Regions from separate parts of the Lactiplantibacillus brownii genome, predicted to be linked through region 3. Evidence: a T-box and tRNA genes for the amino acid it is inferred to sense, from the RefSeq annotation. Region 3 holds a T-box; the other regions hold tRNA genes.
The links. The T-box of region 3 lies ahead of RA086_RS06215 (phenylalanine--tRNA ligase subunit alpha). A T-box ahead of a tRNA ligase gene usually reads a tRNA of that ligase, here a tRNA-Phe.
Positions count from the first base shown of each region.

Region 1: it encodes a tRNA-Phe, which carries the amino acid that the T-box ahead of RA086_RS06215 (phenylalanine--tRNA ligase subunit alpha) is inferred to sense. The anticodon was not compared.
Region 2: it encodes a tRNA-Phe, which carries the amino acid that the T-box ahead of RA086_RS06215 (phenylalanine--tRNA ligase subunit alpha) is inferred to sense. The anticodon was not compared.

Region 1 covers NZ_JAVCWF010000001.1:1,161,873-1,172,027, forward strand. The annotation lists gene RA086_RS05115 (YkuJ family protein) at 1-136, shown strand, start outside; gene RA086_RS05120 (LTA synthase family protein) at 283-2,379, shown strand; partial or broken gene RA086_RS05125 (IS200/IS605 family transposase) at 2,594-2,689, shown strand; rRNA gene RA086_RS05130 (16S ribosomal RNA) at 3,356-4,921, shown strand; tRNA gene RA086_RS05135 (tRNA-Ile) at 5,009-5,082, shown strand; tRNA gene RA086_RS05140 (tRNA-Ala) at 5,112-5,184, shown strand; rRNA gene RA086_RS05145 (23S ribosomal RNA) at 5,342-8,262, shown strand; rRNA gene rrf (5S ribosomal RNA) at 8,335-8,451, shown strand; tRNA gene RA086_RS05155 (tRNA-Asn) at 8,458-8,530, shown strand; tRNA gene RA086_RS05160 (tRNA-Ser) at 8,548-8,637, shown strand; tRNA gene RA086_RS05165 (tRNA-Glu) at 8,656-8,728, shown strand; tRNA gene RA086_RS05170 (tRNA-Val) at 8,733-8,805, shown strand; tRNA gene RA086_RS05175 (tRNA-Phe) at 8,862-8,934, shown strand; tRNA gene RA086_RS05180 (tRNA-Tyr) at 8,940-9,022, shown strand; tRNA gene RA086_RS05185 (tRNA-Trp) at 9,031-9,104, shown strand; tRNA gene RA086_RS05190 (tRNA-His) at 9,110-9,182, shown strand; tRNA gene RA086_RS05195 (tRNA-Gln) at 9,190-9,261, shown strand; tRNA gene RA086_RS05200 (tRNA-Cys) at 9,282-9,352, shown strand; tRNA gene RA086_RS05205 (tRNA-Leu) at 9,405-9,489, shown strand; gene RA086_RS05210 (nucleoside/nucleotide kinase family protein) at 9,620-10,155, shown strand, end outside.
Region 2 covers NZ_JAVCWF010000001.1:1,804,291-1,814,445, forward strand. The annotation lists gene pepF (oligoendopeptidase F) at 1-1,486, opposite strand, end outside; gene RA086_RS08425 (competence protein CoiA) at 1,560-2,645, opposite strand; gene RA086_RS08430 (adaptor protein MecA) at 2,739-3,470, opposite strand; gene spxA (transcriptional regulator SpxA) at 3,609-4,007, opposite strand; gene RA086_RS08440 (MBL fold metallo-hydrolase) at 4,298-5,041, opposite strand; gene RA086_RS08445 (antibiotic biosynthesis monooxygenase) at 5,172-5,672, shown strand; tRNA gene RA086_RS08450 (tRNA-Asp) at 6,218-6,292, opposite strand; tRNA gene RA086_RS08455 (tRNA-Met) at 6,296-6,369, opposite strand; tRNA gene RA086_RS08460 (tRNA-Glu) at 6,379-6,451, opposite strand; tRNA gene RA086_RS08465 (tRNA-Ser) at 6,473-6,560, opposite strand; tRNA gene RA086_RS08470 (tRNA-Ile) at 6,563-6,636, opposite strand; tRNA gene RA086_RS08475 (tRNA-Gly) at 6,642-6,712, opposite strand; tRNA gene RA086_RS08480 (tRNA-Phe) at 6,721-6,793, opposite strand; tRNA gene RA086_RS08485 (tRNA-Asp) at 6,826-6,900, opposite strand; tRNA gene RA086_RS08490 (tRNA-Met) at 6,904-6,977, opposite strand; tRNA gene RA086_RS08495 (tRNA-Ser) at 6,984-7,073, opposite strand; tRNA gene RA086_RS08500 (tRNA-Ile) at 7,119-7,192, opposite strand; tRNA gene RA086_RS08505 (tRNA-Met) at 7,209-7,282, opposite strand; tRNA gene RA086_RS08510 (tRNA-Pro) at 7,311-7,384, opposite strand; tRNA gene RA086_RS08515 (tRNA-Arg) at 7,390-7,463, opposite strand; tRNA gene RA086_RS08520 (tRNA-Leu) at 7,474-7,559, opposite strand; tRNA gene RA086_RS08525 (tRNA-Gly) at 7,575-7,646, opposite strand; tRNA gene RA086_RS08530 (tRNA-Thr) at 7,663-7,735, opposite strand; tRNA gene RA086_RS08535 (tRNA-Lys) at 7,834-7,906, opposite strand; tRNA gene RA086_RS08540 (tRNA-Val) at 7,909-7,981, opposite strand; rRNA gene rrf (5S ribosomal RNA) at 7,987-8,103, opposite strand; tRNA gene RA086_RS08550 (tRNA-Lys) at 8,150-8,222, opposite strand; tRNA gene RA086_RS08555 (tRNA-Val) at 8,226-8,298, opposite strand; rRNA gene rrf (5S ribosomal RNA) at 8,305-8,421, opposite strand; rRNA gene RA086_RS08565 (23S ribosomal RNA) at 8,494-10,155, opposite strand, start outside.
Region 3 covers NZ_JAVCWF010000001.1:1,358,827-1,368,981, forward strand. The annotation lists gene yidC (membrane protein insertase YidC) at 1-114, opposite strand, end outside; gene RA086_RS06195 (acylphosphatase) at 178-450, opposite strand; gene RA086_RS06200 (TrmH family RNA methyltransferase) at 588-1,358, shown strand; gene RA086_RS06205 (HD domain-containing protein) at 1,869-2,375, shown strand; gene RA086_RS06210 (winged helix-turn-helix transcriptional regulator) at 2,407-2,778, shown strand; T-box leader at 2,824-3,057, shown strand; gene RA086_RS06215 (phenylalanine--tRNA ligase subunit alpha) at 3,109-4,155, shown strand; gene pheT (phenylalanine--tRNA ligase subunit beta) at 4,165-6,582, shown strand; gene mltG (endolytic transglycosylase MltG) at 6,825-8,021, shown strand; gene udk (uridine kinase) at 8,036-8,665, shown strand; gene greA (transcription elongation factor GreA) at 8,776-9,258, shown strand; gene RA086_RS06240 (LiaF transmembrane domain-containing protein) at 9,328-10,035, opposite strand; gene RA086_RS06245 (LytTR family DNA-binding domain-containing protein) at 10,032-10,155, opposite strand, start outside.

The DNA.
Region 1 (10,155 bases), 200 kb from region 3:
TGAACGTGGGCAAGTCGCTTACGACCCAGCAACGTCAACTTATACTTTACAAGAATTCAACCCAGATCAAACTTTTGAATTCGATAACATCGACTTAGTTGCAATTGAACTATACGATTTGTTAACGGACAATTAACATTTCCGCCAATTAGATATTTTATAGACTGATCCATATTATGCGTTGAAACTTGAAGAATTGTTGAAGAATTCTTCAAGAGATTGCGATTTAGCACTCAACCGTTATAATATGGATTTGTTAATAGCAATGACGGAGGAATTATGATGCCCAAATTTATAAAAAACACGGTTGGCAAGGTCAACACCACGCTTGGCTTTTTTACCCTGACCGTGGTCTTATTTTGGCTAAAGACGTATATCGCATATCAGCATGAATTTACGTTGGGGGTCAAAGGGACGGTCCAACAATTTCTACTGATTTTAAATCCATTTCCAACAGCCATTGTGCTACTTGGGATTGCGTTATATTTCCGTGGTCGCTTACGGTATTGGTTGTTAATGATCATTGATACCTTACAGACGACCTGGCTTTTTGCCAACATTTTGTATTACCGAGAGTTTTCGGACTTCATGTCTGCTGGCGTGATTAAGAGTTCTGGGGCGGCAAGTAATAATTTAGGGACCAGTTTGGGCCAGATTATTCATGCGACCGACTTCTTAGTTTATGCGGATGTGGTGCTCCTAATTCTGTTGTTAGTTTTCAAGGTTATTCGTATTGATCCGCGGCCGTTTAAGATTCGGTATGCGGCGACGATGACCATGATTGGGGTGGCCTTGTTTGCCGTCGATCTAGGCATGTCGGAACACGATCGTTCTGACTTACTGACACGGACGTTTGATAATAATTATATTGTGAAGTATTTAGGCCTGAACACCTATGCGGGTTATAGTTTCTATCAGACTGAAAAGGAAAGCGCTACGCGTGCCCAAGCCAGCAGTAGTGATATGAAGAGTGTCCTCGCCTACTTGAAGAAAAATCAGGCAGGTGAAAACGTGAAGTACTTTGGCAAAGCCAAAGGAAAGAACGTTTTCGTGATCCATTTGGAAAGTTTCCAGCAATTTTTGATTGATTATAAGGTCGACGGTAAGGAAGTTACGCCGAACCTGAACAAATTCTATCATGATAAGAGCACCCTCAGTTTTGATAATTTCTATCACCAAGTTGCCCAGGGGAAAACCTCTGATGCCGAAATGATGATGGAAAACTCGTTGTTTGGGTTACCAACTGGTTCAGCGATGACTCAATATGGGACTTCGAATACGTTCCAAGCGGCACCAGCTATTTTAGCGCAAAAGGGTTATACGACCGCTGCGTTTCATGGTGACGTCGCCAGTTTCTGGAACCGTGATAACGCCTATAAGTCTTGGGGTTATGATTATTTCTTCTATTCATCTTATTATAAAGAGAAGGCTGATTATAAGATTGGCTATGGCTTGAAGGATAAGATCTTCTTCAAGGACTCTGTTAAATATCTTGAAAAGTTACCTCAGCCATTTTATGCCAAGCTGATCACGTTGACGAACCACTATCCTTATCCATTGGATAAACAAAACGTCAGCATCCAGAAGACGACGACGGGGGATTCCACGGTTGATGGCTATGTCCAAACGGCCCATTATCTGGATCAGGCATTCGCTGAATTTGTCAGTTATCTGAAGAAGGCTGGCCTGTATAAGAATAGTATGATTGTCTTGTATGGGGATCATTACGGGATTTCAAATAATCACCGTGCAGCCATTGCGCAACTATTAGGTAAGAAGTCGATCACTAACTTTGACCTAGCACAGTTCCAAAAAGTGCCATTTATGATCCATTCTGAAGGAATCAAGGGTGGGGTTAACCACACATATGGTGGTGAAATTGATGCTTTACCAACCATATTTGATTTATTAGGAATCAAGAATAAGGGCTATATTCAATTTGGGACTGACTTATTGTCGAGCAAGCATGATCAAACCGTTGCCTTTCGAAATGGGGACTTTGTCTCGCCGACCTATACGAAGTTGGGGAGCACCGTCTACAATTCTAAGACTGGTAAGAAGCTGACTGATATGACGGATACCCAAAAGAAGACAGTCAAGCAGATGCAAAATCATGTCACGACTGAACTCTCACTTTCTGATCGCGTTATTCAAGGAGACTTACTTCGCTTCTATACGCCTAAGGGCTTTAAGAAGGTCAATAAGTCTGACTATAACTATAAGGTCACTAAGACGCTGAAATCATTGAAAGAACTTCAAAAAGAGAAGAAGACGAGTGTCTTGTCGAAGAATAAAGGCAAGTCAACGGTGGATCTCTATCAAACGGATGCACCAGAACTATCTGATTCAAGTAGTTCTAGTAGCAGTTCAAGTAAATAAGCTTTCTGATGTGGGAACGATTACTTCGGTAGTCGTTCTTTTTTATGCCTTTAGGTTGAGTGGAGCGTGCTAAAGCGTACGAAAAAAATCCGGCGGCTATGTAGGTGGATAACAAAGTGGTTAAACCAAAGCGCCTCCAAGCGAATTAGCATGTAGGTGTCGAAGCCAACATTACTAAATCGAAAGGAGACGCTTGAAATGGCGAATAAGCTAAATAGTCTTGCACCGTACCAAATGGTTGTGCAAGTGCCATATCGTATTCACTCCAAAGTATAGAAGAAGACTGATTTATAATCAATATCGTCGTGACTGACAGAGGCATATTAAATTATTGTGCTTCATGAAGTGAGGAGGTTATTTTTACAGGCTATATTGGACAGATGGGTTGTGGTTAGAAGACAGAATGGTCACACTGAATTAAAACATAATTGTGACAAGTGGCTGGATCGTGTGACTGAGGAAGTTGCGGTACTAAGCTTATTCGGCGTTTACTGAAGTAAGATGGGGTGCGTCTTGTGGTAGAACTACCGCTTGAAATCATGATTGAAACGCCGTAAGATGTGTCACGTGACGATATTTGGTTAATTTTTGATCTTTTTCAAAATTAATTGGTTAAAATGCTTGACCCATGTCTCGATTATTGATATTATATTTCTTGTCGTTAAGAACGGCATGCAACATTACTCATGATTTTGAATATATCAGGACGTTTGAAACGTTATCTTGAATTTTTATTCAAAATGATTTATAAAAAGTTGTTGACATGTTCTTCTGATGATGATAAACTTTAATAGTTGTGTTGAGGAATTCAACCAACAAATTAGACCTTTGAAAACTGAACAAAGTTTCGACAAATCAAATGTGTAGGGTCTAGCAATCCTTGTGATTGTTAGCAAAACATTTGCGAAGTCAATTCGTGAAAACAATTAATAAATTTGAACCAACTTTTTAAATGAGCTTTTTTAGAACTCATCATTAATTTGAGAGTTTGATCCTGGCTCAGGACGAACGCTGGCGGCGTGCCTAATACATGCAAGTCGAACGAACTCTGGTAATGATTGGTACTTGTATCATGATTTACATTTGAGTGAGTGGCGAACTGGTGAGTAACACGTGGGAAACCTGCCCAGAAGTGGGGGATAACACCTGGAAACAGATGCTAATACCGCATAACAACTCGGACCGCATGGTCTGAGTTTGAAAGATGGCTTCGGCTATCACTTTTGGATGGTCCCGCGGCGTATTAGCTAGATGGTGGGGTAACGGCTCACCATGGCAATGATACGTAGCCGACCTGAGAGGGTAATCGGCCACATTGGGACTGAGACACGGCCCAAACTCCTACGGGAGGCAGCAGTAGGGAATCTTCCACAATGGACGAAAGTCTGATGGAGCAACGCCGCGTGAGTGAAGAAGGGTTTCGGCTCGTAAAACTCTGTTGTTAAAGAAGAACATATCTGAGAGTAACTGTTCAGGTATTGACGGTATTTAACCAGAAAGCCACGGCTAACTACGTGCCAGCAGCCGCGGTAATACGTAGGTGGCAAGCGTTGTCCGGATTTATTGGGCGTAAAGCGAGCGCAGGCGGTTTTTTAAGTCTGATGTGAAAGCCTTCGGCTTAACCGAAGAAGTGCATCGGAAACTGGGAAACTTGAGTGCAGAAGAGGACAGTGGAACTCCATGTGTAGCGGTGAAATGCGTAGATATATGGAAGAACACCAGTGGCGAAGGCGGCTGTCTGGTCTGTAACTGACGCTGAGGCTCGAAAGTATGGGTAGCAAACAGGATTAGATACCCTGGTAGTCCATACCGTAAACGATGAATGCTAAGTGTTGGAGGGTTTCCGCCCTTCAGTGCTGCAGCTAACGCATTAAGCATTCCGCCTGGGGAGTACGGCCGCAAGGCTGAAACTCAAAGGAATTGACGGGGGCCCGCACAAGCGGTGGAGCATGTGGTTTAATTCGAAGCTACGCGAAGAACCTTACCAGGTCTTGACATACTATGCAAATCTAAGAGATTAGACGTTCCCTTCGGGGACATGGATACAGGTGGTGCATGGTTGTCGTCAGCTCGTGTCGTGAGATGTTGGGTTAAGTCCCGCAACGAGCGCAACCCTTATTATCAGTTGCCAGCATTAAGTTGGGCACTCTGGTGAGACTGCCGGTGACAAACCGGAGGAAGGTGGGGATGACGTCAAATCATCATGCCCCTTATGACCTGGGCTACACACGTGCTACAATGGATGGTACAACGAGTTGCGAACTCGCGAGAGTAAGCTAATCTCTTAAAGCCATTCTCAGTTCGGATTGTAGGCTGCAACTCGCCTACATGAAGTCGGAATCGCTAGTAATCGCGGATCAGCATGCCGCGGTGAATACGTTCCCGGGCCTTGTACACACCGCCCGTCACACCATGAGAGTTTGTAACACCCAAAGTCGGTGGGGTAACCTTCGGGAGCCAACCGCCTAAGGTGGGACAGATGATTAGGGTGAAGTCGTAACAAGGTAGCCGTAGGAGAACCTGCGGCTGGATCACCTCCTTTCTAAGGAATATTACGGAAACCTTACACATGATTGTTGAAACTTTGTTTAGTTTTGAGAGGTCTAACTCTCAATTTAATAACGCTTTTGGGCCTATAGCTCAGTTGGTGAGAGCGCACGCCTGATAAGCGTGAGGTCGATGGTTCGAGTCCATTTAGGCCCATCGAGAACGCATAGTTCTTGTATCACTATGGGGAATTAGCTCAGCTGGGAGAGCACCTGCTTTGCAAGCAGGAGGTCAACGGTTCGATCCCGTTATTCTCCATTGACGACATTGGTCGTCAACGAAACTTGTTCTTTGAAAACTAGATAATATCAAATATATTTTTTCATAATGAAACCGAGAACACCGCGTTTTTTGAGTTTTTTAAAAGAAGTTTAATCGCTAAACTCAATTAATCGTATTTTCCTTTGGAAAATAAGGTTAAGTTAACAAGGGCGCATGGTGAATGCCTTGGCACTAGGAGCCGATGAAGGACGGGACTAACACCGATATGCTTCGGGGAGCTGTACGTAAGCTATGATCCGGAGATTTCCGAATGGGGCAACCCAGCAGTTTTAATCAACTGTTACCGCTAGATGAATTCATAATCTAGTCGGAGGTAAACGCTGTGAACTGAAACATCTCATTAGCAGCAGGAAAATAAAGAAATTTCGATTCCCTAAGTAGCGGCGAGCGAACGGGGAACAGCCCAAACCAGAGAGCTTGCTCTTTGGGGTTGTAGGACTGAACATTTGAGTTACCAAAAAGTTTGATAGTCGAAGGATTTGGGAAAATCCGCCATAGATGGTGATAGCCCAGTAGATTAAATCAAGCTTTCTCAGTTCAGTATCCTGAGTACGGCGGAACACGTGAAATTCCGTCGGAATCTGGGAGGACCATCTCCCAAGGCTAAATACTACCTAGTGACCGATAGTGAACCAGTACCGTGAGGGAAAGGTGAAAAGCACCCCGGAAGGGGAGTGAAATAGTTCCTGAAACCATGTGCCTACAATAAGTCAGAGCGCGTTAATGCGTGATGGCGTGCCTTTTGTAGAATGAACCGGCGAGTTACGATCCCGTGCAAGGTTAAGACTGAAAAGTCGGAGCCGTAGCGAAAGCGAGTCTGAAATGGGCGTTTTTAGTACGAGGTTGTAGACCCGAAACCAGGTGACCTATCCATGTCCAGGTTGAAGGTGCGGTAAAACGCACTGGAGGACCGAACCCGTGTAAGTTGAAAATTGCTGGGATGAGGTGTGGATAGCGGTGAAATTCCAAACGAACTTGGAGATAGCTGGTTCTCTCCGAAATAGCTTTAGGGCTAGCCTCGGATTAAGGATCATGGAGGTAGAGCACTATTTGGACTAGGGGCCCGTCTTGGGTTACTGAATTCAGATAAACTCCGAATGCCATTGATTCATATCCGGGAGTCAGACGATGAGTGATAAGATCCACCGTCGAAAGGGGAACAGCCCAGATCACCAGTTAAGGTCCCTAAATGTATACTAAGTGGAAAAGGATGTGGAGTTGCATAGACAACTAGGATGTTGGCTCAGAAGCAGCCACCATTTAAAGAGTGCGTAATAGCTCACTAGTCGAGTGATCCTGCGCCGAAAATGTACCGGGGCTAAGTATACTACCGAAACTGTGGATGTGACCATTAGGTCACGTGATAGGAGAGCGTTCTAAGGGCGGTGAAGCAAGACTGTAAGGACTTGTGGAGCGCTTAGAAGTGAGAATGCCGGTATGAGTAGCGAAAGATGGGTGAGAATCCCATCCACCGAATGACTAAGGTTTCCTGGGGAAGGCTCGTCCTCCCAGGGTTAGTCGGGACCTAAGTCGAGGCCGAGAGGCGTAGACGATGGATAACAGGTTGATATTCCTGTACTAGTTAAATGCGTTTGAACGATGGAGGGACGCAGTAGGCTAAGATGTGCATTCTGTTGGATTAGAATGTCCAAACAACAAGTCTTGTGAAGAGTCAAATGCTTTTCACTTTAAGGACAAGTTGCGATGGGGAGCGAAATTTAGTAGCGAAGCGTCTGATGTCACACTGCCGAGAAAAGCTTCTAGTGAGTATTTAACTACCCGTACCGCAAACCAACACAGGTAGTCGAGGAGAGAATCCTAAGGTGAGCGAGTGAACTCTCGTTAAGGAACTCGGCAAAATGACCCCGTAACTTCGGGAGAAGGGGTGCTGATCGAAAGATCAGCCGCAGTGAATAGGCCCAGGCGACTGTTTATCAAAAACACAGGTCTCTGCAAAATCGTAAGATGACGTATAGGGGCTGACGCCTGCCCGGTGCTGGAAGGTTAAAAGGATGGGTTAGCTTCGGCGAAGCTCAGAATTGAAGCCCCAGTAAACGGCGGCCGTAACTATAACGGTCCTAAGGTAGCGAAATTCCTTGTCGGGTAAGTTCCGACCCGCACGAAAGGCGTAACGATCTGGGCACTGTCTCAACGAGAGACTCGGTGAAATTATATTGTCCGTGAAGATGCGGACTACCCGCGACAGGACGGAAAGACCCCATGGAGCTTTACTGTAGCTTGATATTGAGTGTTTGTACAGCTTGTACAGGATAGGTAGGAGCCATAGAAACCGGAACGCTAGTTTCGGTGGAGGCGTTGGTGGGATACTACCCTCGCTGTATGACCACTCTAACCCGCGCCACTAATCGTGGCGGGAGACAGTGTCAGGTGGGCAGTTTGACTGGGGCGGTCGCCTCCTAAAAAGTAACGGAGGCGCCCAAAGGTTCCCTCAGAATGGTTGGAAATCATTCGCAGAGTGTAAAGGCACAAGGGAGCTTGACTGCGAGACAGACAGGTCGAGCAGGGACGAAAGTCGGGCTTAGTGATCCGGTGGTACCGTATGGAAGGGCCATCGCTCAACGGATAAAAGCTACCCTGGGGATAACAGGCTTATCTCCCCCAAGAGTCCACATCGACGGGGAGGTTTGGCACCTCGATGTCGGCTCATCGCATCCTGGGGCTGTAGTCGGTCCCAAGGGTTGGGCTGTTCGCCCATTAAAGCGGTACGCGAGCTGGGTTCAGAACGTCGTGAGACAGTTCGGTCCCTATCCGTCGCGGGCGTAGGAAATTTGAGAGGAGCTGTCCTTAGTACGAGAGGACCGGGATGGACATACCTCTGGTGTACCAGTTGTGCCGCCAGGCGCATCGCTGGGTAGCTACGTATGGATCTGATAAACGCTGAAAGCATCTAAGTGTGAAACAGACCTCGAGATGAGATTTCCCATTCCTATATGGAAGTAAGACCCCTGAAAGATGATCAGGTAGATAGGTTAGAAGTGGCAGCACGGTGACGTGTGAAGCGGACTAATACTAATCGGTCGAGGACTTAACCAAGCAATTGGTGTTCAGGTTCATAGGAGAAATTATTTGATATTAGCTAGTTTTGAGGGCACAAGTTCTCAATAGTGTGGCGACGATGGCAAGAAGGATACACCTGTTCCCATGTCGAACACAGAAGTTAAGCTTCTTAGCGCCGAGAGTAGTTGGGGGATCGCTCCCTGCGAGGGTAGGACGTTGCCATGCGAATATTCCGACATAGCTCAGTTGGTAGAGCGCTTGACTGTTAATCAAGATGTCGACGGTTCGAGCCCGCCTGTCGGAGTTATCTACGTAAGCCATGGAGAGTTGTCCGAGTGGCTGAAGGAGCAGCATTGGAAATGCTGTAAACGGGTTATACCTGTTTCAAGGGTTCGAATCCCTTACTCTCCGTTAAGTTAGATACTATATGACCCCTTGGTCAAGTGGTTTAAGACACTGCCCTTTCACGGCAGTAACATGGGTTCGAATCCCGTAGGGGTCATCATGGAGGATTAGCTCAGTTGGGAGAGCGTCTGCCTTACAAGCAGAGGGTCACAGGTTCGAGCCCTGTATCCTCCATATGATGAGATTTCATTCATCAGAAAAATTTAATAAACTTCATCATGAAAGATTTTGGCTCGGTAGCTCAGTCGGTAGAGCAATGGATTGAAGCTCCATGTGTCGGCGGTTCGATTCCGTCCCGCGCCATTTATGGAGGGGTAGCGAAGTCTGGCTAAACGCGGCGGACTGTAAATCCGCTCCTTCGGGTTCGGTGGTTCGAATCCACTCCCCTCCATTTTTCATAGGGATATAGTTCAATGGTAGAACAATGGTCTCCAAAACCATCGATGTGGGTTCAACTCCTACTATCCCTGCCATGATGGCGGTATTGGCGAAGTGGTTAACGCACCGGATTGTGGCTCCGGCACGCGTGGGTTCGATTCCCACATACCGCCCTTTGATTGGGTTATAGCCAAGTGGTAAGGCAATGGACTTTGACTCCATCATGCGCTGGTTCGAATCCAGCTAACCCAATTTGGGTTGGGCAAAATGATGGTGGTATAGCCAAGTGGTAAGGCAGAGGTCTGCAAAACCTTCATCACCGGTTCAAATCCGGTTACCACCTTTTCCTGATGGGAATAGTAACCTAATCAGCAATAAGTCCAATTCTTTATTATGCCGGCGTGGCGGAATTGGCAGACGCGCTGGACTCAAAATCCAGTTCCCGTTGAGGGAGTATCGGTTCGACCCCGATCGCCGGTATCATTGTAGTAGTAACGTATTTATTACGTTACTACTTTTTTTTTACAAAAAAACTATTTTAAAGGATCATCGATAATTATTTAATTTTTTGCTAGATGATTGGAGATCGTAAGAGGAGGTCGGTATCGATATGAGTAAAACAAAAGTTATCGTGATTAGTGGGGTCACAGCAGGCGGGAAGACGACATTGGTGACTGCTTTAAGCCAATGCATTGATAATGTCTGTGTCCTGTCGTTTGATGATTATAGTATTGATGCATTACCGTCTGCGCCAACCGTCAATCAAATGGTGGCGAATTTTCATGAAGCGGTCAATCAATATGATATTACAGCGTTAATGACAGACTTAGTATTAGCGATGGAGACTAATCAGTTTAGCGTTATTTTGATTGATTTTCCATTTGGCTATGTTCATGCTGTGTTAAGACCTTATATAGAGACGGTCATCTATTTACGAACGCCACTAGATATTGCATTTGCCAGACGATTAATCAGAGACTTTTCCGAAAGTAGTCAAAACGAGATTATGACTTGGACGAGAACGTATTTGAATGAGGTTCGACCACTGTTTTTAGCACATGACCAGCTTGTCTCAGCTACAGCTGATTATGTCTTGGATGGCACTGCTAGCACAGCGGAACAAATTACTCAGCTAAAAGGCTTTAA
Region 2 (10,155 bases), 450 kb from region 3:
TGTTTAGGGCAAGATAGTGCTCTGACAGTCGATCCGCGGTAAGGGACTCCCCAGCAGCCGCCTGCGTATGCAACCATTGTTCAAACTCAGCAAACTGGGTCTGACGGTAAACGGTCCCCTTAAAACCATCGAGATAGTAATTTAAAACATATGCTCGGATTTTAGGATCAGTTTCAGTTGCCAAGAAATAGTCCGTTAACAAATTTTCATTCGTTGTCGATGCAATTTCCGCCACAAAAATCGAATAATCCCCGTATTGATAAGGCTGATGATGCGTCGTTTGGTAAGAATGCATACTGTGCCCCATTTCATGCACTAGCGTGTATAAATTATCAATATTATCCTGCCAATTAAGCAAGATATATGGCGCCGTATCATACATTCCCGAAGAATAAGCCCCGCTACGTTTGCCTTGATTTTCAACCACGTCAATCCAGCGGGAAGCAAATGCTGTCTTAACATGTTTAACGTAATCTGGTCCTAAGACTTTTAAGGCTTTAAGTGCCGTTGCTTGAGCTTGTTCGTAGGTATAGGTGAGTTCTGGTTTGCCCGTCAATGGCGTATACATATCGTACATATGTAACGCATCGACTTTTAAGATCGACTTGCGCAACGCAACATAGCGATGCAATAAGTCTAAGTGATCGTTCACCGAGTTCACTAAAGTGTCGTAGACGGTCGTTGGAATTTGATCAGTAGCCATCGCAGCCGTTCGTGCATCCGCATAATGATGGGCTTGAGCATCAAAATTATCCGCTTTCACTTGACTCGCCAAAGTTGAAGCCAGTGTCCGCCGAAACTGTGAGTAAACTTGATACAATGCACTAAAAGCTTCTCGTCTAACTGCCGGCTTAACCGAGGCCAGCAAAACGCTGTAGACACCCTGCGATAATTTAACTGGTTCGCCCTGATCATCATGAACAGTCGGAAAGTCGAAATCAGCATTGGTTAACACGCCAAAGGTCTTCGCCGAGGCATCAAAAATATCGCTTGCACCGGCTAATAGCGCTTCTTCACCTTCAGATAAAACATGGCCTTTTTGTAACCGGATCGTATCCAAAAAATGACGATAATCACGTAACTCAACATTTTCATCTAAGAATTGATCTAATTGTGCCGATGTTAATTGTAAGATTGCGGGCTCCAACCAGGCCGTTGCGGCGGAAACTTTCGCCGTTAAACTTCCAGCTTGATCATCCAAGGCCTGATTCGCGCTATTCCCCGTATCCTGATCACTCTTTAAGCTGGCGTAAACGGCCACTTTTTCCAAACGACGTGTTAAGTCTAAAACGCCTTGCACACCCGCAAGCACGGTTGTCGCTGAGTCTGTAAAAGCGGTTTTTAACGCGGCCACCGAGGCTAAACTGGCCTTTATTTTATTGACATCCGCCTCATAAGCAGCCGTCGTGGCATAGATTGGGGTCAGATCCCAGGTTAATTGAACTGGTACCGCCGCTCGAGTTGGTAGTTGTTTTGTTGCACCCATACAGGTCCCTCCAATTAAATTGATATAGACTAGCGTAACACATAATTTTATTAAACCTGATCAACAGGTTCGCTCAATGTTTTGACCAAGCCAACTGCCCCGCCTGAAGCTGCCAAACTCCCGCAACACGCCGGATCACTTTTGCGGCGGCCAACTCGGTAACTACAGCTGCAATTAATTGTGCCTGGAGCTCGTCTGATGCCAGCAAGCAAGGCCGCTGGGCCAAACATGGTGTTAAAGTTCGCCAAATTATAGCCAGTAGCTGGGCAGGTGTTCGCGTTGCCGGACCTTGGCGTAAAGTCACAAAAATATGGAGATACCAAGCTAAATAGGTGGTTTTTAGAATCGGCACTTTAGGCGCCATCATAAAGACCCAAAGTGGTAATTGCGCTAAAGTCCCGCCATGCCGATAACAATAAGTTTGTAACGTGACCATCGCTGGTTGCCGTTGTAAACGTCCCAGAATCAACCGATGTTGATAGTGCTCAAATTGTACGGGAACACGAATTGGTGGTGGAAAATTGGGCTGATAAGTCAATAATTCGGGCACCGAAACTTGTTTAGCCGCCCATCGTTGCCGCTGGTAGTTCAACCGTTCACCATCGACAACGGTCAAATTTAACAATAATTGGCCCCCATTTGCGTTCGTACACCAATAAATTAGAAAGCAGCCCCAAGCATGATGATGTTGTAGAAACTTCAATGCCTTGGCGTTAGCCCTTAATTGATGTTGATATGGCGAACCGAGTAGCCATAGCACACGATACCCATGCTCACGATAGCCTTTCGTCCGTTGCGTCAACTTTTCCACGGCGATCGGTGAGCACTGAAACTCTAAGGCCAGCGGCTGATGATTTCCGAGTTGCACCAACACATCCGGTCGTTGATGAATCGCTGGTAATCGCGCCTCTAGCTGCACCGTGTAGCCAGCCGCAGCAAACCACGCAGCTAATTGCTGCTTGCCTAATATATGTTCGGCAGTCTCACCTTCTGAAAAGGTCTCACAAGCTTGATTAGCTTTGTGTGCAAAATGCGCACTCATCACGGTCCCCCTTTTTAGCCGCACGGGCGCCTGACAACCAGGACAACGATACACACTTTTTCGATCAGCCGCGGTTGCAGCAATCAATTGTGCGGACTGATTTTCAGCCATCAACATATCTCACCATCCCCTTTAGCACTCAACTACGTAAAAGGCTGGTTGTAACCACAAAAAAAAGCCAAGCAAAATTGCTTGACTCTCAAATGTTCATTATTTGAAATAATGTCGAACCGTCTCTAAGGCCGCGTTAGACATGATCTTTTCACCATGTTCAAGTAAAACATCCGCTGTCACCTTAGTCTGGTCACCATACTCTAAAGCCACTGCGACATCATCTTTAATGACGCCGGTAGAGGACTGATCAACAAAGAAAACTAATTCTAAATAATACTTATCCCGATATTTGAATAAGTTAGAAGCTAAGCCATCTGGCCGAAAAATTTGTGCTAATGAAATCACATCTTCAAAGCTGTCGAATGCTAGTACAAATTCTTTGGTTGGTGTCTCAGGGTCATCAATATAAGGATCTAAATCATTCGTATCTTTAGTCTGATTATGTTTTACACCCTGTGGTTGATCAGTGCTATCCGTATCGGTTTGCATTAATTTACGTTTCAGATAATCTGAAACGTCATCTTGCATATCGTGGTCACTGGATTGGTTGGGCGACTGGGTCGCCTTCGAAATCGTGTCCTGCAAGTTCTCACTATTCTTACTAATAAATAACTCTAAACCGTTCCGATTTGGTAGAACTTGGAAAGTCACGGCATCGTTATCTTGGAATTGATGATCAACATCAACTTCCTCTAAAATACTATAAAAGAAACTTTCAATTTGCTTATGATTCCCTAGTAAATCTAGTACGCGAATACCGCGTTCATTGAGATCATCGTTGCCGATTAGAACTCGAATCGTATCATCATTGATTCGTTCCATCTCCATTACAGATCCACCCCTTTCTAAGTGTCAAGGGCCATAATCACTATCACAATTCTAACTTATTTCAGCGCATTGTAAAGTAATCTATCTGAAATAAAAAAATTGGCTCGTTAGAATCCTAACGCACCAATCGATTCATTTTCAACTATTTGCAATTGCTTGTGCCCGTTGAAGTTCCAACGTCCGAATTTTTCGTGGTAAGAAACGCCGAATCTCATCTTCATTGTAACCGACCTGTAACCGTTTTTCATCTAATAAGATAGGCCGTCGCAAGAGACTCGGATCCTGACTGATCAGCTCATAAAGTTGATTCAAAGACAGATCATCAATATCCAACTGTAACCGCTGGAAAGCCTTGGAACGCGTCGAAATAATCTCCTCAGTGCCATCTTCAGTCATCTGTAAAATACCTTTGATTTCGGCAATCGAGAGCGGTTCCGCAAAAAGATTCCGTTCCGTAAAATCAATTTCATGCGTCTGTAACCAAACTTTGGCTTTCCGGCATGAGGTACAACTTGGTGAAGTATATAAGGTAACCATTGAGTCTCCTCCTTTTGCGTTGCCAACAACAATTCTTTATCACAAATAATATTATACCCGTTTTATTAATTTTTGTGAATAGTTTTTATAAAAATAATCAAATGCATGTCAATAACTTTTTGAACACATTTCGATTAAATGTATTATTATTTATCGATATTCCGTTTACAAAAGGAATTATGTCATTAATTGTCTGGCGCACAATTTAGTTACAGCTTATCAAAATAATAAATATTAAGACGATTTTCCCATTAAAAAAACCAAGTCCAGGATCGACTTGGTTTTAAAAACTAACCTAATTTTAACTGTAAATATTTCTGAGCAACGACGACTTGAACACCCTCACCAGCAGTTGCTTGAGCTTCTTTGCGCAATTGTTCAAAATCAACATCTTGAGGTAAATGCGTTAATAATAACTTTTTAGCATGCGCTTCCTTCGCAATCAAACCTGATTGTGCCGAAGTCATATGCCAAATTTTGCCCGTCTTATCAGCACCAAAGTTTGTATCAGTCATCAGTAACTGTGACCCAGTCGCAAATTTAGCCAGTGACGGGATAAACGCAGTGTCAGCGGAAAAGGTCAGCTGTTCGCCAGTCGCCCGTTCAACCAGCTTGACGGCAAATGCCGGTACCGGATGCTTGGTCCGTAAAAATGTCACGTCAAATGGCCCAATTTTATTTACGACATCAGGGTGATAAGCACGCCCTTCCGTTGCACCAGCCCAAGTCAGGGCACCAAAATTAAGTGGGTCTTCTGTGTGGCCATAGATTGGCAGGATTGGCGTTTTACGGTCACCCTGGCGTAATTGCCAATAATACTGTAAAACGCCAACGTCAGCGGTGTGGTCGTGATGATAATGGGTCAATAAGACCGCGTCCAACTGTAACGGATCTAAAATTTCTTCTAGGGCATTTAATGCGCCCGAACCACAATCCAATAATAACTGATAGTTACCTGATGTGACTAAGTACGAGCTAGTACCAACGCCATCATAAGGATAACCACCGTAATAACCTAATACGGTTAACTTCATCGTTATCATTCCCTTCTGAGTCTATTTTAACGTAGCTGAAAGAAAAATTGAAACCGTTAACCTAACTTGTTTTCAATTATTTTCGAAAACACGTATAATAATAAGTGTAATAATTAAGGAGTGATATTTGATGAGTGGAAAGATTTCAGCAACATTTGGGACGCGTAAAATTCTAACCATGATCCAGCAAAAGCACGCTGATCGTGATTTACTATTAATGCAAGCCAACGCCACTGAAGATCGATACATGTTACTCGACCTATCTGGTGAAAAAACGGTTTTTTCAAGTCCAGTTTCATATGACGTCTTATTATCAAAAGGTAATGAAGACTGGCACGGTATGACTAGTTTCATCTTTATGGACTTACCTATTGAAGAACAAAAAGTTTTTAATTCAAAATTCACAGCATTTCGTGCGGATTTTGAGAAACCAAATGGGCTCAAACACTTCTGGATCTTACGAGAAGCCAAAAATGACGCTGCCTTTGTTATCGTAACGAATTGGCACAGTGATTCTGAATACGCAGTTTGGTTACGAAGTGAATCCTTTAAACCATTTGCTAAATATTTGACCCCAGACTTCGATTACCACGAAAGCCGTTATGCTTTTGTTCGTTCACTCAAGTCTTAACAGTCAGTGACACTCAAGTCGATTTCTGACTCGAGTGTTTTTTTATGGCCTATGGTAAGCCGATCTACAAATTGCAGCCAGATTGATCTGAAACGGTCCTAATACTTGGTGATCGAACGCTGTAAACACACACTGGTCTTTTTCCAAACTGGACTTACACTCGCAAGTCGAGATAGGTCCTTTTTCGCGGTCTAAGTGGCTGCCCTATCCTATCAATCAGCTTTTATCAAGGCTAAGTTTATCAATGGCCGTTTTATCTTGATTACCAACAACCGATATTTTAGAACCCCATTAATTGCAACCACTATTTAACGTTAACATGGCACGGATCGGTTCGTTCATCGTAGCTTACTGCTAAGCCTAAGTGCCTGTATGCTCATTTCTTGGCTGAAAAAGCGCCTCGTTCAGCGACCATAACTGTAAAAGCGGATGACCCCACTTGAGCCGTGATCCGCCGTGAACACTGCGATACACTAACTACTCTTGAATTAATGCTTTTTTCGAAAAAAAGAAGATTATCAATTAAGATAATCTTCTTTATAAGACGGTCCGTACGAGACTCGAACTCGTGATCTCCTGCGTGACAGGCAGGCGTCCTAAACCAACTAGACCAACGGACCAAATTGCGGGAGCAGGGTTTGAACCTGCGACCTTCGGGTTATGAGCCCGACGAGCTACCAGACTGCTCCATCCCGCGATAATGTAATGACCCCTACGGGATTCGAACCCATGTTACTGCCGTGAAAGGGCAGTGTCTTAAACCACTTGACCAAGGGGTCATATTTATAAAATGAAACTAACGGAGAAGGAGGGATTCGAACCCTCGCACCGCTTGCGCGATCTATACCCTTAGCAGGGGCACCTCTTCAGCCACTTGAGTACTTCTCCAATGGGCCTAAATGGACTCGAACCATCGACCTCACGCTTATCAGGCGTGCGCTCTCACCAACTGAGCTATAGGCCCATAAAAGCGGGTAACGAGAATCGGACTCGCGACTACAGCTTGGAAGGCTGTCGTTTTACCACTAAACTATACCCGCAACACTTATGGCGCGGGACAGAATCGAACTGCCGACACATGGAGCTTCAATCCATTGCTCTACCGACTGAGCTACCGAGCCATTTTTAGCCATAAAATATTTAATTAGTGTAACGGTCCGTACGAGACTCGAACTCGTGATCTCCTGCGTGACAGGCAGGCGTCCTAAACCAACTAGACCAACGGACCAAATTGCGGGAGCAGGGTTTGAACCTGCGACCTTCGGGTTATGAGCCCGACGAGCTACCAGACTGCTCCATCCCGCGATAATAAGGAGGATGAGAGATTCGAACTCTCGCGTGGTTTGACCCACCTGACGGTTTTCAAGACCGTTCCCTTCAGCCAGACTTGGGTAATCCTCCATTTAAAAAAGTATAACTAGGAACTTGTCCACTATAATTAGTAGATGGACCTTGTAGGACTCGAACCTACGACCGAACGGTTATGAGCCGTTTGCTCTAACCAACTGAGCTAAAGGTCCGAGCTCTTTATTCCTATCGCGGCAGGGGGAATCGAACCCTCGACCTCCCGGGTATGAACCGGACGCTCTAGCCAGCTGAGCTACACCGCGATCTGTTAAATAATCAAAGATTATCTAATCGGGAAGACAGGATTCGAACCTGCGACCCCCTGGTCCCAAACCAGGTGCTCTACCAAGCTGAGCTACTTCCCGTTATATGCACCCAGTAGGAGTCGAACCTACAACCTTCTGATTCGTAGTCAGACACTCTATCCAATTGCGCTATGGGTGCTTCATAAAAGTGCCGAGGACCGGGATCGAACCGGTACGGTTATCACTAACCGCAGGATTTTAAGTCCTGTGCGTCTGCCAATTCCGCCACCCCGGCAACACTTTTGGTAAAAGCGGAAGACGAGATTCGAACTCGCGACCCCCACCATGGCAAGGTGATGTTCTACCACTGAACTACTTCCGCATAATTATTCAGTTAATGCCGACTAGAGGATTCGAACCTCCGACCCCCTGTTTACAAGACAGATGCTCTGCCAACTGAGCTAAGTCGGCATAAGTTGATGATTAACACAACTATAATATCATATCATGCCAAGATATATAAATCAACAAAAACTTGTAAAACTTTATCATGAAACGAACCGTGATAATGAGCCGTGACAGGCTCGAACTGTCGACCCTCTGATTAAAAGTCAGATGCTCTACCAACTGAGCTAACGGCTCAATGGAGGATACAGGGCTCGAACCTGTGACCCTCTGCTTGTAAGGCAGACGCTCTCCCAACTGAGCTAATCCTCCATGATGCATGGCAACGTCCTACCCTCGCAAGGAGCGATCCCCTAACTACTCTCGGCGCTAAAAAGCTTAACTTCTGTGTTCGATATGGAAACAGGTGTATCCTTTCCGCTATCGCTACCACACTATTGGAACTAATATTCAAATGTAACATTTAACCTCGCGGTTAAATGAGCCGTGACAGGTTCGAACTGTCGACCCTCTGATTAAAAGTCAGATGCTCTACCAACTGAGCTAACGGCTCAAATGGAGGATACAGGGCTCGAACCTGTGACCCTCTGCTTGTAAGGCAGACGCTCTCCCAACTGAGCTAATCCTCCAAAATCGCATGGCAACGTCCTACCCTCGCAGGGAGCGATCCCCCAACTACTCTCGGCGCTAAGAAGCTTAACTTCTGTGTTCGACATGGGAACAGGTGTATCCTTCTTGCCATCGTCGCCACACTATTGAGAACTTGTGCCCTCAAAACTAGCTAATATCAAATAATTTCTCCTATGAACCTGAACACCAATTGCTTGGTTAAGTCCTCGACCGATTAGTATTAGTCCGCTTCACACGTCACCGTGCTGCCACTTCTAACCTATCTACCTGATCATCTTTCAGGGGTCTTACTTCCATATAGGAATGGGAAATCTCATCTCGAGGTCTGTTTCACACTTAGATGCTTTCAGCGTTTATCAGATCCATACGTAGCTACCCAGCGATGCGCCTGGCGGCACAACTGGTACACCAGAGGTATGTCCATCCCGGTCCTCTCGTACTAAGGACAGCTCCTCTCAAATTTCCTACGCCCGCGACGGATAGGGACCGAACTGTCTCACGACGTTCTGAACCCAGCTCGCGTACCGCTTTAATGGGCGAACAGCCCAACCCTTGGGACCGACTACAGCCCCAGGATGCGATGAGCCGACATCGAGGTGCCAAACCTCCCCGTCGATGTGGACTCTTGGGGGAGATAAGCCTGTTATCCCCAGGGTAGCTTTTATCCGTTGAGCGATGGCCCTTCCATACGGTACCACCGGATCACTAAGCCCGACTTTCGTCCCTGCTCGACCTGTCTGTCTCGCAGTCAAGCTCCCTTGTGCCTTTACACTCTGCGAATGATTTCCAACCATTCTGAGGGAACCTTTGGGCGCCTCCGTTACTTTTTAGGAGGCGACCGCCCCAGTCAAACTGCCCACCTGACACTGTCTCCCGCCACGATTAGTGGCGCGGGTTAGAGTGGTCATACAGCGAGGGTAGTATCCCACCAACGCCTCCACCGAAACTAGCGTTCCGGTTTCTATGGCTCCTACCTATCCTGTACAAGCTGTACAAACACTCAATATCAAGCTACAGTAAAGCTCCATGGGGTCTTTCCGTCCTGTCGCGGGTAGTCCGCATCTTCACGGACAATATAATTTCACCGAGTCTCTCGTTGAGACAGTGCCCAGATCGTTACGCCTTTCGTGCGGGTCGGAACTTACCCGACAAGGAATTTCGCTACCTTAGGACCGTTATAGTTACGGCCGCCGTTTACTGGGGCTTCAATTCTGAGCTTCGCCGAAGCTAACCCATCCTTTTAACCTTCCAGCACCGGGCAGGCGTCAGCCCCTATACGTCATCTTACGATTTTGCAGAGACCTGTGTTTTTGATAAACAGTCGCCTGGGCCTATTCACTGCGGCTGATCTTTCGATCAGCACCCCTTCTCCCGAAGTTACGGGGTCATTTTGCCGAGTTCCTTAACGAGAGTTCACTCGCTCACCTTAGGATTCTCTCCTCGACTACCTGTGTTGGTTTGCGGTACGGGTAGTTAAATACTCACTAGAAGCTTTTCTCGGCAGTGTGACATCAGACGCTTCGCTACTAAATTTCGCTCCCCATCGCAACTTGTCCTTAAAGTGAAAAGCATTTGACTCTTCACAAGACTTGTTGTTTGGACATTCTAATCCAACAGAATGCACATCTTAGCCTACTGCGTCCCTCCATCGTTCAAACGCATTTAACTAGTACAGGAATATCAACCTGTTATCCATCGTCTACGCCTCTCGGCCTCGACTTAGGTCCCGACTAACCCTGGGAGGACGAGCCTTCCCCAGGAAACCTTAGTCATTCGGTGGATGGGATTCTCACCCATCTTTCGCTACTCATACCGGCATTCTCACTTCTAAGCGCTCCACAAGTCCTTACAGTCTT
Region 3 (10,155 bases):
GTAATCGTAAACGAAGCCATACGGTTTACCATTTTTAACCTGAACACAGCCACTTAGAAAGAACACTAAACTAGATAGTGCCACCGTGACGGTGAGGGCTTTTTTATTTTTCACTAGATATTAATCCCCTTTATTTTAGTCATATAAACATGATGATACTAGAGACGGTAAGGGATTTCAATTGGTTATCCGAAAATTATGATAATTTTGTGGCTCAACATCATGAACGATCAACTTGGTCACTTTGCCAAAATCAGTTGGTGATTGTTTAATCACATCAATAAAAACTTGAACGCGTTGATCTTCGCCTTCTGCTTCAATGAACACCGAACCATCCATTAAATTGCGAACGATGCCGTTCACACCACATTTATCGGCGGCCACTTTAGTTGCCCAGCGGAATCCGACACCTTGCACACGACCGCTGGCTTGGAGTGTTACTGCACGCATATTGTCACTTCCTTTTAAATAAAAACAGTCTGGTTCGCTAACCACGACCATACTAATATAATAGCATGGAAATTCCCACCAAGCGATATGCTATACTTATCATTAATTAAACCGAGCAGAATAGGAAGTACATGAGCATGGAAAAAATAAATTCACTACAGAATGTGCACGTTAAAGCCTGGAAGAAGTTGCAAACGAAAAAGGGACGTAAACAACAAGGCTATTATTTATTGGATGGTTGGCATTTAGTCAATGAAGCTGTTAAAGCCAAGGTCTCAATCAAAACCTTACTGATTACGGGCAAACAACTGGAACTGAAGCCTGATTTGACACATTTCCCAGCTGTGATTGAAATTTCAGACGAAGTTGCTAGCCACATCAGCGCAACGGTGACACCCCAAGGCGTATTTGCCTTGGCAGTGCTCCCAAAGCCCAGTGATGATCCATTAGCAACTGTAGATTTAAGTCGGCCTTGGCTGTTGTTAGACAACGTCCAAGATCCTGGTAATATTGGCACGATGGTTCGAACCGCGGATGCAGCTGGCTTTGGCGGGGTAGCTTTTGGGACTGGGACGGTTGATATTCATCAGCCTAAAGTTGAACGCGCTATGCAGGGGAGCCAATTCCATTTACAGTTGATCAGCACAGATTTACGTGATTTGGTCAAATTATTACAAGCGCAAGGCAAGCCAGTTTATGGCTCAGAATTGAATCCTGAAGCCGCTCAGTATTTGGACGTTAAGGCCCCAGCAAGTTTTGGCCTAATCATGGGTAATGAAGGCAACGGGATGAGTGACGATCTCTTGGCATTGACTGACCAAAATCTCTATATCCCACTCAAAGGTCAAGCGGAATCATTAAATGTGGCGATTGCCGCCGGAATTTTAATGTTCGGGCTTTATCGTTAGGCAGCGGTAGTGTCTATCATGCGACTTAGCTTGCCGCTCCGGTTGGTCTGGATTGATGCTGGAACGTGTGGTCCTCACACTCTAGAAAAATTTCACCACTGAGCATTGTCCAGCCCGCCCTGAGCTAAATAATGAGTCCAATTTTATGTCAGGTTCTGATTTTACTGGGGCCTAGTTTAAAATCACTATTTAACGTCGGAGTGGACCAGCTCGTTTGCCGTGTCGAGACACTTAGCTGGGCGGGTTTTCCCAGGTTAGTGTCTGGCCGACTTTTAAGACGTGGGCTTCGGCTTGAAAGCGCCCTGCAGACCGCTTTTTGGCTGCAGGTCTGCCTCACAGCAAACGTGCTGGTCAACGGAGACGGGCAAACCAAGCAGATGCTTATAGCCATCGTCACCAACTGACATCAAAAAACGATTAATTAGAATTATGTCCGAATTGAACAAAATACTTTCAAAGTTACTTACTTTTTAGTAGAATAACCGTAGATATTAGTAAAGGGAGCTTTCAATGAAAACCAATGTTTGGAAACAAGATTCCGAGTACGTGGCGCTTGTCGCCGACCTGTTGGCTCAACCAGCTGTTCAACGTTTAGCTGATTTCACGCAACACCATCATTCGAATCGTTTAGATCATTCAATTGCAGTTTCATATGATAGTTACTTATTGGCAAAAAAGTGGCACCTCAATACGACAGCGGTAGCTCGTGGTGGGCTATTGCATGACTTGTTTTATTATGATTGGCGCGAAACTAAGTTTGACTTAGGGTCGCATGCCTTTATTCATCCACGCGTGGCTTTACGCAACGCCGAAAAGTTAACTAAATTAACCCCGATGGAAAAGGATATCATTTTAAAGCATATGTTTGGGGCAACGTTGGCCCTGCCTAAGTATCGTGAAAGTTTGTTAGTTTCTCTAGTCGATGATTACGAAGCAGAACATGAATTTTTTGGACCATTACGTACCAAGGTGGCCAAGCAATTAGATCGGTTCCGGGGGAAGATTTCCGCCGGTTAGACCGAGAGCAGGATTTTTGGAGGTCATGCAAATGTCAGAAATGATGCTAGATACGGTTGAAGACACGACCGTTGAATCCGAATTCGAACTGTGTCCCAAATTTGAAAAAACGTTTTCTATTTTAGGTAAAAAATGGAATGGTTTGATTATTGACGTTTTACTCGAAGATGGTCCACAACGCTTTAAGAATTTAGCGCGCCGCATTCCAAAATGTAGTGACCGGGTTTTAGTGGTTCGTCTAAAAGAACTGGAAGCAAATGGCATCGTTAGTCGCGTGACCCATTGTGATTCCGCTTTGATCGAATACCGGTTAACGGACAAGGGCGCTGATTTGAAACAAGTGATGGAAACTGTTCATCATTGGTCAGATAAGTGGTACAGTCCCGCAGAATCCTGTCGATAGGGCTTGACGCTGTGGTCACTTTGCCATAAACTGACAGAGTAGATAGAAAAAGCTTTGATGAGAAGTAGTAGTTAGTGGCGGCGTCTCAGGGAAGAGTGTCATCGATTGTAAGCACTCTGGCGATTAAAACTAATGAATTCACTCTTTGAGCTGAAATTGGACGTTTAGAAAACAAAACTATTTCCGGTATCCGGCCGTTATTCGGTGAAAGTGCGTTTTAACTTGGTTTTTGCCAAGTTTAGCGAACAAGGGTGGTACCGCGATGACCTCGTCCCTTTTAGGATGAGGTCTTTTTTGTGTCTAAATGTATTATAAATTGGAGGGAACCATATGAGTTTACAAGATCGGTTAACCGAGTTACGCGACCAAGGCTTAGCAGATATTAAGTCAGCGGACGTTTTAAAAAAGGTCAACCAAGTTAAGGTTGATTTGCTCGGTAAGAAAGGTCCCATTACGGAAGTTTTACGCGGTATGCGTGATTTAACACCGGATGAGCGACCAAAAGTTGGGGCCTACGCTAACGAAGTTCGTGATAAGTTACAGGCCGCCATCGATCATCGACGTGAAGAACTAGAATTGGCTGCCCAAAATAAGCAGTTAGTCGCTGAAAAGCTAGATGTCACATTACCTGGTCGTCAAGTGCCCCAAGGCCAACCCCATGTGATCACGCAAATCATTACGGAACTAGAAGATTTATTTATGGGAATGGGCTATCAGATCGTTGATGGCGATGAAGTTGAAGAAGATTACTATAACTTCGAACGACTGAATTTACCTAAAGATCATCCCGCTCGCGATATGCAAGATACCTTTTATATTACGAAAGAAATTTTACTGCGGACCCAAACTTCCGCTGATCAACCGCGTTCCCTTGAAAATCACGATTTTTCAAAAGGACCGTTGAAAGTTTTGTCTCCAGGTCGGGTTTATCGTCGCGATACCGATGATGCGACACATTCACATCAATTCCATCAAATCGAAGGCTTAGTGGTCGATAAACATATCACGATGGCTGATTTGAAAGGAACCTTGGTTTTGGTGGCGAACGAGTTGTTCGGTGACCAATTTGAAGTCCGCTTACGACCAAGCTACTTCCCATTTACGGAACCCTCCGTTGAAGCCGATGTCACTTGCTTTAACTGTAACGGGAAGGGTTGTGCCGTCTGCAAACAAACTGGTTGGATCGAAGTTTTAGGGGCTGGGATGGTTCATCCACGCGTTCTGGAGATGTCTGGCATTGACCCAGAAGTGTATGGTGGCTTTGCGTTTGGCTTAGGCCCCGATCGCTTTGCAATGTTGAAATACGGTGTTGATGATATCCGGAATTTCTACTTAAATGATGTCCGGTTCTTGTCACAGTTTTACAAGAAAGGTTAGGCTGGCCCAATGAGAATATCTTATGCATGGTTACGTGATTATTTAAAGCTGGACATTCCAGCCGATGAATTAGCAGAAAAAATTGAACGGACGGCGGTTGAAGTTGATGGTGTGATCCGTCCAAGTGAAGGCTTAAAAAAGGTCGTCGTTGGTGACGTGCTTGAATGCGTGCCACATCCTGACTCCGATCATTTGCATATTTGCCAAGTGGATGTTGGGGAAGCTGACCCGATTCAAATCGTTTGTGGCGCACCCAATGTCGCAGCCGGTGAAAAGGTGATCGTCGCGTTACCTAACTCATGGATCGGTAATCACACGAAGATTAAACGTAGTAAAATGCGTGGTCAAGTTTCTAACGGGATGTTGTGTGCGTTAGATGAACTAGGCTTTGATGAAAAATTAGTGCCAAAAGAAGTTGCGGATGGTATTTTCATTTTACCTGCAGAAGCCAAACCTGGCGAACCCGTCTTTTCATATCTTGGCATGGACGATGAAATCATCGACATGTCTGTCACACCTAACCGTGGGGACATGTTAAGTTTGAATGGGACAGCGCATGAATTGGGAGCAATTTATGACCAAACGCCAACGATGCCAACAGTTGACCTGCATGAAAATGCTGATGAACTTGCTGATGATGAACTGAGTGTGACGGTACAGGCAGATGAACAGGCTGTGCCAATGTACAAAATGCGTTTGATTAAGAACGTGACAATCAAGCCTAGTCCATTATGGTTACAGATTCGAATTTGGAATGCTGGTATGCGCCCAATCAATAACGTTGTCGATGCGACTAACTACATTCTGATGCAATATGGGCAACCATTGCATGCGTTTGATTTCGACTCACTGACTAATGGTCAAGTTAACGTTCGATTTGCGAAGGCAGGCGAACAGTTGACAACTTTGGATGGCGAAGCCCGTGAATTGTCTGCAACTGATTTAGTGATCTGTAGTGATGATCGACCAATCTGTTTAGCAGGGACGATGGGTGGTTTGGACAGCGAAGTGACTGATCAAACGACATCAATCGCACTGGAAGGCGCTATTTTTGATGCGGTTAAGATTCGGAAAACAGCGCATAACCATGGCTTACACAGTGAAGCTTCAATGCGCTATGAACGTGGTATTGATCACAGCGCGACTGAAACGGCGTTGAATGCTGCGGCAGCAATGATTGCAGAACTTGGTGATGGAACGGTGACGACGGGTATCGTGGTTGGTCGTGATGAAGACGTTCAACCCGCCGTTGTCAAAATCAGTTTGAGTCGTATTAATCATGTGCTCGGTACTGAATTGAGCTTGGACACCGTTGCAGCTATTTTCCGACGCTTGGCTTTCCCAACGACCATTGACGGCGAAACCTACACTGTGACGATTCCAGCACGTCGTTGGGATATTCATATTCCAGCTGACTTGATTGAAGAAGTTGCGCGTTTATATGGTTATGACAATTTGCCAGCAACGTTACCAACGGGTCAACCAACAATCGGTAAGTTAAATGAAACCCAGCAAGTTATTCGTGACTCACGAAAGTTGATGGAGAGCGCTGGCTTAACACAAGCCATCAGTTACTCATTGACGACGGAGAAAAAAGCCCAGGCTTTTGCCATGCAGGCGAGTGAAGTAACTAAATTAAGTTTCCCAATGAGCTCAGAACGGTCGGCGTTACGCTTGAATCTGATCTCTGGTTTATTAGATGACTTGGCTTACAACAATGCCCGTAAAGAGCATGATGTAGCCTTATACGAAGAAGGACGTGTCTTCTTTAGCCAGCCCGAACAAGTGCGGCCAAAAGAAGTTGAACATATTGCCGGTGCCATTACTGGCTCAATGGTTCAGACTGCTTGGGATACTGAAGCCACACCGGTTGATTTTTATCAGATTAAAGGAATCGTTGCGGGCTACTTGAAGAGCTTGGCATTGGCGGCACCTGTTAGTTATGTGGCTAGCACCACGCATCCGGAAATGCATCCCGGTCGGACCGCAGACATTTATGTCGGTGAAGCGCTGGTTGGGTTTGTGGGTGAAATTCATCCAGCCACAGCCAAGGCTTATAAAGTGCGGACGACGTATGTCTTCGAACTCGATTTGGCTGCCTTGATTGCGCAACCAAAGGAACATCAACAATATCAACCAATTTCGAAATTCCCAAGCATTACTCGTGATGTGGCGATGTTGATTGATGATCAGGTGACGAACGCGGCTATTGTTAATTTGATTAACGATAAAGGTGGCGCACATCTGCAAAACGTACAACTATTTGATGTTTACAATGGGAAGAATGTTCCTGAAGGTAAGAAATCATTGGCTTACACGTTAACTTATCAAGATCAAAATGCGACTTTAGTCGACGATGAGATCACCAAAGCGTTTGACAAAGTCTTACAGGCTTTGACGACAACTTTTGGGGCTGAAATTCGCTAAAGGTAATTGTTAAAATAACCAGCGTATCTGTAATTGTTCGCAATTGCCGATGAGCTGGTTATTTGGCTATGCCAATATTTGCTCGAATTGGCATGCACAGCAGGTTTAGTGCGGGTTAAAATCAGTTTTTGGGGTCAAATTTACTTTCCAGAATGAAAATTATCCTAAAAAAGGCTAAAAGTCTTTCAGAAATCGTGCAAAGCGGGCGGTAGTTTTGTATAATTGATAAGATTAATCAATAGATGGAGGGGCGAATTTTGAATAACGACCAAAATAATCAGGATCAACAAGACCACGGCTCAGCTGATCAACCAAATCGGCTCGCCCAGAAACAACGAAAGTCTTTTTCTAAGCGCGTCATTGGTGGCGTGATTGGTATTTTGGTAGCATTGGTAGTCATTATCGGATTTTTAGGTTATCGGTATTTTGATAATGCCACGCAACCGCTGAACAAGACCGATCAACAGGTCGTGCAAATTGAAATCCCTTATGGTGCCAACGGTAAAAAGATTGCTGATATTCTACAATCAAAAAAAGTGATCAAGAGTGGGTTTGTGTTCGAATATTGGACTAAAGCGCATAATTTATCAAACTTTCATGCCGGTTATTATCAATTAAAGCCGTCGATGTCATTGGCACAGATTGCGAAGGCCTTGAATAAGGGTGGGTCATCAGAACCGATCCAAAGTTCAACCGGCCGCGTCTTAATTGTGGAAGGTAGTCAGATTAAAACCATTGCGAAGACGGTTCAGAAGCAAACTGACTTTACCTCTCAAGAATTCTTGGCATTGATGAAGGATGAGACCTTTATTAAGTCGTTAGCGAAAAAATATCCAGAGTTATTAGGATCAGCGATGACCGCTAAAAATGTTCGTTACCGATTAGAAGGCTACTTGTTCCCAGCTACTTATATCGCTGACAAGAAAACAACCTTGAAGCAACTGGTGACCCAAATGGTTTCGAAGACGGATGCGGAGATGCAACCGTATTATCAAGAAATCAAGAAGGAAAAGTTATCGGTTCAAGAAGTTATGACCTTAGCATCATTGGTAGAACGTGAAGGGAGCACCACCAAGGATCGGCGTTTGATTGCCGGTGTGTTCTTGAATCGTTTGGATGCTAAATGGCGCTTGGATTCCGATATCTCAGTCTTCTACGCCATCAATTCAAGTAAATCAACCTTGACGGCGAAGGACTTACAGTCGAAATCACCTTATAACTTACGGTTACATCTTGGCTATGGCCCTGGACCGTTCAATAGTCCGAGCTTGATCTCGATCAAGGCCGTGCTTGATCCGGCACAGCGGAGTAAAGATTACATGTACTTTGTTGCCGATTTAAAGACGGGTAAGGTTTATTACGCTAAGGATGCTGCCGGCCACGCTGCCAACATTAAAAAAGTTGCTAAGCATAATGGTACGGACGAAAACGGACAGTAGAGGGTTAAATTAACATGATTGAAAACAAACATCGTCGCCCAATTATCATTGGGGTGACCGGTGGTTCTGGTAGTGGTAAAACGACGGTTAGCAAGGCCATCTATAACCAATTATCTGGGCAATCGTTACTAATTTTGCAACAAGATTCATACTACAATGACCAGAGTGATATGACGATGGCACAGCGCCGACAAGTCAATTATGACCATCCGCTGGCCTTTGATACGGACTTAATGATCAAGCAAATTAAACAGTTGATCAATTATGAACCTATTGAGAAGCCCGTTTATGATTACGAGCAATCGACGCGTAGTCAGCGGACGATTCATCAGGAGCCACGCGACGTCATCATCGTCGAAGGCGTTTTGATTTTGGATGATCAACGGATGCGTGACTTGATGGACATCAAAGTTTTCGTAGATACGGATGATGACATTCGCATTATTCGTCGGATTCAACGTGACATTAAGGAACGTGGCCGGACGCTTGACTGGGTGATTGAACAATACCTGGCGACCGTCAAACCGATGTATCACCAATTTGTGGAACCGACTAAGCGTTATGCTGACATCATCGTACCCGAAGGTGGGGAGAATGAAGTCGCAATCGACTTATTAACGACGAAGGTTCGGTCCATTTTATAAGTTTAAAAATCAGCTGACAGTCTATTTTTCGGATTTGAGAGTTTACAATTAAAATCCGGCATGGTAGGCTGTTCTCTGTTAACTATTTAAGAAATCGAGGAGTGGAAACATTGGCAGAAGATAAAACTTATCCAATGACGGAAGAGGGGAAAGTTAAGCTTGAACATGAATTAGAAGATTTAAAGCTTAACCAACGTCCTGAAATCATTAATCGGATTAAAATTGCACGGAGTTATGGTGATTTATCTGAAAACTCTGAATATGAATCAGCTAAAAATGAACAAAGCTTACTAGAAAACCGCATCAAAACGGTGGAACACATGCTTCAATATGCTGAAATCATTGATAGTGAAAAAATTGATGAATCTGAAGTTTCTGTTGGTAAGATCGTGACTTTTAAGGAATTGCCAGATGAAGATCCTGAAAGTTATACCATTGTGGGCGCTGCTGAAGCCGATCCGATGCAAGGGAAGATTTCAAATGACTCCCCAATCGCTAAAGGCTTGATTGGGCATCATGTTGATGAAGAAATTAGCATCGATATTCCAGCTGGCTCCATGGAAGTTAAGATTTTAAAGGTTGAAAATGCGTAATTAGATTGCTTAAAAAAGCGTTGTCAACGGCTCACTTGGAAAACCAAGTTGTCGTTAACAACGCTTTTTTTAGATGTAATTGATCGTTAACTGGCCAAGTGAAACGCGACCTTGTAAGTAGACTACTGGTCCGGCAGTTGTGGGTGTTCCTTGAGTTTGAATGTCACCTAGGCTATTGTTGACGTTCAAGTGTAGTTGCCAAGTTTTAGGGACGTATAATTCGACACTGCTTAGTGAAATGTCAACGGCAATCGTCGCCTCAGCCTGGTGAAGCTGGACATCATCGAAGTAGATTTTAGCACCGCCCATTGAGACGTGAATATTGGCACCCTCAAAGTCAGTGCTGTGAATGTAGCGAATAGTGTTGCTCATGGACAGATCCAAATTTACGTTGGGATCATTGATGGTCGCGGAACTGGGCCGCTCGTGGTCAAAATTACCAGCCCAGTTGCCATGATGGTGATAGCGATAATACCAACGTGGATGGATTAGGATGCTCAAACCAATACTCAAAAGTAGCGCCGCGCCAAGAATTGTCCACGGAACGAGTACGGTGATGCCAAGTGGTTTAGCATAAATAATTGCTAAGAATGCCAACGAGAAGACCAAACTGGACATAATCAGGTGTCGAAGACTGGTGACAAAGATAGCTATTAATGCAATGGTGAAAAATAATGTCCAAATTCCGATATGGGCGCCAAATAGCCCTAATTGACTGGTGATTAAGATAATTGCACTGACGAGGAAGAAGGTTCCCCAGAACCAACGCTGTTTCATTTAAAAGTCTCCTTTTCAAGTGTGAGTTTTAGGTCACGGTAGTAGCGTCGTGAGGCATACAATTGCTTGTGCGTGTGATTAAATTCAATGAGATTGCCGGTCAATGACTTGGTCAGTGAA